Neorhizobium galegae: one gene and its partner. The protein of the gene in region 1 interacts with the protein of each later gene in a pairwise test. Links are inferred from orthologs where the notes say so. Each region holds a gene or a part of one and is shown on either strand. Other genes may lie near its edges.

Region 1 (3,295 bases):
GGTGATTGACCGATAGCGTCTTGCGAATGGGTTTTGCCGTCATGCTGTTGAAATTCTCCCGGCGCCGGACAGGTCCGGCAGGCCTTCGGATAGAGATGGAAACAGGGAGCGAGCCGATATCGGCGACGTCATGTCTTTGGGGTCCTCACGATATCGCGGCCCTCAGTGCGATGCGTGTCGCATCTCACTTCCATTTGCCGCAACGATTCGTGAACCACCTTCGCCTTCATAAGATCTCAGACAGGTATTAATCTTACGCTAAGCTTGTTTGGAGGTTGTGCCGCCTTCCAAGAAGCCGGAAAAGGTTGTAGATTGAACATCATGGATAGCACCCTCGACGGTTACCGCCTGCCGCTGATCACCGCTGTAAGCCTGCTCTTGCTCGGGCTCGGCGGCATCGCCTTTTACGGCTGGCTCCGGTTCGGCTCTTCCATCCTGCTGACGCTCGATGAAACCGGTCTTTCGTGGTGTTTCTGACCGCTGCCTTGTCGTTGAGACAAATCAGCGCGATGTCTTTCGAAAACGACTTCTTGAATTGCGCCCCCGCCGGCTCGGGTCTATCGCTCCGTCAACTGGGCCTGAGCTGAAGAGATACTGATGAAGAGCTTCCGAATTGTTCTGTGGATCGCCGTCGTTGCGTTGGCGGGCGTGCTGGTGGCGCTGACGCTGACATTGACGCGTTCGAAACAGCAGCTTGCCGAGGGGCCGTTCGGGGTACCGTTCCAGCTCGTCGCCCAGAACGGCCAACCGATCACCGAAAAGGCCTTCCAGGACAAGCCGACGGCGCTGTTTTTCGGCTTCACCCATTGCCCGGAAGTCTGCCCCACGACGCTTTTCGAGCTCAACGGTTGGCTGCACAAGGTCGATCCGGACGGCACCAAACTCAACGGCTATTTCGTCAGCATCGATCCGGAGCGCGACAGTCCCGAACTGCTCGGCCAGTACGTCTCCAATGTCACCGACCGGGTGAAGGGCATTTCCGGTCCGCCGGCCAAGGTCCAGGAGATGGCCAAGGGTTTCAAGGTCTATTTCAAGAAAGTGCCGGTCGACGAGAAGGATCCGAACGGCGACTACACCATGGATCACACGGCCTCGGTGTTCCTGCTCGACGATGGCGGACGCTTCGCCGGCACCATTGCGTACGGCGAAAACCCCGACGTCGCGGTCAAGAAGCTCGAAAATCTGATCAAGGGCTGATACGTTTGACGTTGAAGCCGACAGGGCTTCTGTGGCAATCCTCTCCGCCACCGATCAATAGCTGAGAGACTGTTTCCTTGAGCGAAATCCGCCTTTACGTCACGTCCACCGAAAAAGGTGCGGCCGAGATCCTCGATATCCTGTCGGAGGTTTTCGGCGAAGAGGACTTTGCCATCGCCACCACCGAGGTGGACGAGAAAAAGGACATCTGGGAAGCCTCCGTCTACATGATGGCGGATGACGAGGAGATCGTGCGCCAGCGCATCGCCGAAGGTCTCGCCAAAGCCTTTCCCGCTCTGGAAATTCAAAGGGAAATCATTCCGGATATCGACTGGATCGCGAAGTCGCTGGAGGGGCTGAAGCCGGTGAGGGCCGGGCGGTTCATCGTCCACGGCTCGCATGACCGCGACAAGGTGAAGGTCAACGACATCGCCATCGAGATCGATGCGGGCCAGGCCTTCGGCACCGGCCACCACGGCACTACCGCCGGATGCCTCGAGGTGATCGAGGACGTGATGCGCGCAAGAACCGTCCGCAACGCGCTCGATCTCGGAACCGGAAGCGGCGTGCTGGCGATCGCCGTGCGCAAGCTGCGCAATATTCCGGTGCTCGCGACCGACATCGACCCGGTCGCCGTGCGCGTGGCGCGGGAGAATGTCCGTCGCAACGGCATCGCCACCGGCATCCGCCTGGAGACGGCGCCGGGATTTCATTCGCCCGCGTTCGATCGGGAGGGGCCGTTCGACCTGATCATCGCCAACATTCTCGCGCGGCCGCTGATGAAGATGGCGCCGCAGCTGACAGCACATCTGGCGCCTGGCGGTTCGGTGATCCTGTCGGGTATCCTGGCCGGACAGCGCTGGAAGGTGCTGGCCGCCTATAGCGGCGTCCATCTCGCCCATGTCCGCACCATATGGCGCAATGGCTGGGTGACGATCCATCTGCGCCATCGGTGATCTGTTTTGCAACGCAGCATTGAGCTCTTTGCATGGCTTTTGGTGCAGACAGCAAAAAGGCGACACCAGTGGTGCCGCCTTGCGATCAGTTCTGAGACTGACCTACCCGCGAGCGTGAGGGAGGATCTGCTCGAGCGGGCCTCGTATCCTGAAAGCCGGGGCGGGTGAGGGAGGAGAGCCCGCGCCGGCCGTATGATCAGGAATACGTAGCTTAGAATACGTAGCTTTGGGCGCCCTTGCGGCGCAGTTCTTCGCGGCTGGTGCCGAGGCCCTTCAGCGTTTCGTCGTCGAGGCTCAGCAAGGCGCCGTTGACGTAACGGGCAACCTGACGCTCGCGAGCTTCGACCACGCGGTTGAAGGCATTGCGGAAGAAAGAGTTGGCCATGGAAGCGATCCTTTTGATACGGGCCTTGTTCGGCGCCCGTTCGATGATGTGAATATAGCGATTGCTGCACTGCACAGTGAGAGGGCTTCTCTCATTGGTGGTATGCGTTTTCTGCATAGGATGATCAGATCCGCGCCAGACCTGTTGAGCAGATGCACAATCGCCGGTCATCCGGCCCGTCTGGCAATGTCTGTCGAAGATCGGCTAACATAGTCCGACCTCTCGGAATCAGGCAGCCCGGAAAAACAACCTCATGTTCCAGTCCTTCGAAGTGAAGTCCGCCCCGCAGTTCGGCCGCGATCGCGTCAGCGCGCTCAGGGCGAAATTCGCCGATCTCGGCATTGACGGTTTTCTCGTGCCCCGTGCCGACGAGTACCAGGGCGAATACGTGCCCGCCTCGGCCGAACGCCTGTCCTGGCTCACCGGCTTCACCGGATCGGCCGGCATGGCGCTCGTCACGCAACGTGAGGCTATCGTTTTCGTCGATGGACGTTACGTCACCCAGCTTGCCGAACAGGTGGATGGCTCGGTCTTCACCGCCGGCGATCTCGTCAACGAGCCGCCGCATGTCTGGCTGCCGCGCCACGGCGCAAAAGGTTTCCGGCTCGGCATCGATCCGTGGCTGCATGCGGGGGCGGAAGTACGCCGGCTCGAAAAGGCACTTGCCGAGGTCGGCGGTTCGCTGGTGCTGCTCGACGCCAATCCGCTCGACGCGATCTGGGCCGATCGACCCGCCGAGCCGCTCGGCGCCGTCTCG
Region 2 (3,054 bases), 780 kb from region 1 along the record:
CAAAGCGCAACGCATCCCCTTAAAGGGAGCGCCTAGCCAGTTGGCGGCCAGGCCGAGTTTCCGGTTTATGGTCCGCCAAGGTTGAAGGGGTGTAGCTCAGTTGGTAGAGCGGCGGTCTCCAAAACCGCAGGTCGTCGGTTCAAGCCCGGCCGCCCCTGCCACTTTCAGATGATTGGCGCGAGATTATCCGCAGCGGAATTGTCGGGAAATGGTCGCCGTGCAAAACGGCGAAATTTCATCGAACACTGTTTTCCCACTTGTGTAAAGGGGAAGGGGTGTTTATGTAGGTCAAAACAGACACGCGGTGCGTGGGGCTGAGCAAGTTCAGCTTTACGCGCCGTAATTGCGTGGGCAATCAATGGCATCCAAGACCAATCCAGTTACGTTTCTGCGCCAGGTGCGATCCGAAGCGTCGAAAATCCATTGGCCGTCGCGTCGCGAGACCATGATTTCCACGGCCATGGTTCTGGTAATGGTTGTGTTCGCCGCGCTGTTTTTCTTCGCTGCAGACCAGCTCATGGGATGGTTGCTCCGTCTCGTACTGAACGTCAGCGTTTGAATCTGGAGAATTAAAGATGGCGGCGCGTTGGTACATCGTCCACGCATATTCCAATTTTGAGAAGAAGGTGGCTGAGGACATCGAGAACAAGGCTCGCCAGAAGGGGCTTGAGCATCTGTTCGAGAAGATCCTGGTGCCGACCGAGAAGGTCGTCGAGGTGCGTCGTGGCCGCAAGGTCGACTCGGAGCGCAAGTTCTTTCCGGGCTACGTCATGGTTCGTGCGAACCTGACCGACGAAGCCTATCACCTGATCAAGAATACGCCGAAGGTCACGGGCTTCCTCGGTTCCGACAACAAGCCGGTTCCGATCCCTGACTTTGAAGCCGAGCGCATCCTTGGCCAGGTCCAGGAAGGCGTCGAGCGGCCGAAGTCCTCGATCACTTTCGAGATCGGCGAGCAGGTTCGCGTTTCGGACGGTCCTTTCGCGTCCTTCAACGGCACCGTTCAGGATGTCGACGAAGAGCGCTCCCGCCTCAAGGTGGAAGTCTCGATCTTCGGTCGTGCGACCCCGGTCGAGCTGGAATACGCTCAGGTCGAAAAGGTCTGATGAGTTTCGAAATGGGGCCGGCCGTTTATTCGGCGGGCCTCGTGCGGCGTTTGCCGCAAGCGCGTGGGAGGGATGGTGCCTTAGCCGGGCATCTCGACCGAACCACGCAACCGCAGCCGCCGGTGAAAGCCGGCATGTCGGACCGGGAAACCGGTCTCTAACGAAAGGCAGAGAGTTATGGCTAAGAAAGTTATGGGCCACCTCAAGCTGCAGGTGAAGGCAGGGTCGGCCAATCCGTCCCCGCCGATCGGTCCTGCACTTGGTCAGCGCGGCATCAACATCATGGAATTCTGCAAGGCGTTCAACGCTGCCACGCAGGAAATGGAAAAGGGCATGCCGATCCCGGTCGTCATCACCTATTTCCAGGACAAGTCCTTCACCTTCGCGATGAAGCAGCCTCCGGTCAGCTACTGGCTGAAGAAGGAAGCGAAGATCACCTCGGGTTCCAAGACCCCGGGCAAGGGCGCCAAGGCAGGCACCCTGACCAAGGCTCAGATCCAGACCATCGCCCAGGCGAAGATGAAGGATTTGAACGCTGCTGATCTCGAAGGCGCAATGGCCATGATCGAGGGCTCTGCCCGCGCCATGGGCCTGGAAGTGGTGGCTTAACATGGCAAAGCTTGCAAAGCGTATTCAGAAGATCCGCGAAGGCGTGGATCCGACCAAGCTCGTAGCGCTCACCGACGCCATCTCGATGGTCAAGGAACGTGCGGTCGCCAAGTTCGACGAAACCGTCGAAATCGCGATGAACCTCGGCGTCGATCCGCGTCACGCAGACCAGATGGTCCGCGGCGTGGTCAATCTGCCGAACGGCACTGGCCGTGACGTTCGTGTTGCCGTTTTCGCACGCGGCGCCAAGGCTGACGAAGCCAAGGCAGCCGGTGCGGACATCGTCGGCGCCGAAGACCTCGTCGAAATCGTCCAGGGCGGCAAGATCGACTTCGATCGCTGCATCGCCACTCCGGACATGATGCCGCTCGTCGGCCGTCTCGGTAAGGTCCTCGGCCCCCGCGGCATGATGCCGAACCCGAAGGTCGGAACCGTCACCATGGACGTCACGGGCGCCGTCAAGGCTTCCAAGGGCGGCGCTGTCGAGTTCCGCGTCGAAAAGGCCGGCATCATCCACGCCGGTATCGGCAAGGCTTCGTTCGAAGCCAAGGCTCTTGAAGAAAACATCAAGGCCTTCGCTGACGCCGTCATCAAGGCCAAGCCGGCAGGCGCCAAAGGCAACTACCTCAAGCGGGTAGCGATCTCCTCGACCATGGGTCCGGGCGTCAAGATCGATCCGTCGACGGTGACGATCTAAAAGTTTCGTCCGGAGTCTTCGGGTTCCGGACTGCATGAATTCCCGGTCCTTCGGGGCCGGGAATTTCCCAGGGAAACCTGGGAATTCCTGTCCGAGATTGCGGGTGGTTTCGACCTTAATCACTTGATGCCTGCATGAGACGGGTAAGACCCGAGATTTTTGAGGTGCCATGCGCCTCGTAAAATCGGTTCGAGCCTAGTGTGCCTTGTGCCTGGAGCCCCTGTGGCGACAGTGCGAGGGGACAGGATCCTCAAGCGTCGCTTGGGGTCCTAATCAAGGGATCCCTTGAGGCAAAGGCAACCCGATGGGGCCTGCAGGATTGCGGTCCCGTCAACTGGAGACAGACAGTGGAAAGAGCGGAAAAGCGCGAATTTGTCACGGAGCTGAACGAAGTCTTCAAGGCTTCTGGTTCGGTTGTCGTGGCCCACTATGCTGGTGTCACAGTTGCGCAGATGAACGATTTTCGTTCGAAGATGCGCGCTGCTGGCGGCACCGTCAAAGTCGCGAAGAACCGTCTGGCCAAGATCGCTCTTCAGGGTACGGAGTCGGAAGGGATGTCAAATCTCTTCAAGGGTCAGACGCTGATCGCATTCAGCGAAGACCCGGTAACGGCTCCGAAGGTCGTCATGGATTTCGCCAAGA

The links.
Region 2: the proteins of LZK81_RS12390 (region 1) and rplK interact in binary tests that used the Escherichia coli proteins (3 or more experiments, as listed by UniProt). The link is inferred for Neorhizobium galegae from one-to-one orthologs.

Annotation. Positions count from the first base shown.
Region 1 is NZ_CP090095.1:2,475,942-2,479,236, reverse strand. What follows is about bases 235-3,213. They hold LZK81_RS12390 (50S ribosomal protein L11 methyltransferase), read left to right. Parts: upstream 235-1,274; coding sequence 1,275-2,153; downstream 2,154-3,213. Other genes in these bases: LZK81_RS12380 (aminopeptidase P family protein), read left to right, coding at 2,792-3,213; LZK81_RS12385 (hypothetical protein), read right to left, coding at 2,365-2,538; LZK81_RS12395 (SCO family protein), read left to right, coding at 598-1,197; LZK81_RS12400 (hypothetical protein), read left to right, coding at 322-477. Also shown: LZK81_RS12405 (methyl-accepting chemotaxis protein), read right to left, coding at 1-43; more of LZK81_RS12380, read left to right, coding at 3,214-3,295. UniProt on the Escherichia coli protein: Methylates ribosomal protein L11.
Region 2 is NZ_CP090095.1:1,694,471-1,697,524, forward strand. The notes cover bases 262-2,999. They hold rplK (50S ribosomal protein L11), read left to right. Parts: upstream 262-1,283; coding sequence 1,284-1,715; downstream 1,716-2,999. Other genes in these bases: secE (preprotein translocase subunit SecE), read left to right, coding at 359-559; nusG (transcription termination/antitermination protein NusG), read left to right, coding at 576-1,106; rplA (50S ribosomal protein L1), read left to right, coding at 1,717-2,412; rplJ (50S ribosomal protein L10), read left to right, coding at 2,724-2,999. Also shown: more of rplJ, read left to right, coding at 3,000-3,054. UniProt on the Escherichia coli protein: Forms part of the ribosomal stalk which helps the ribosome interact with GTP-bound translation factors.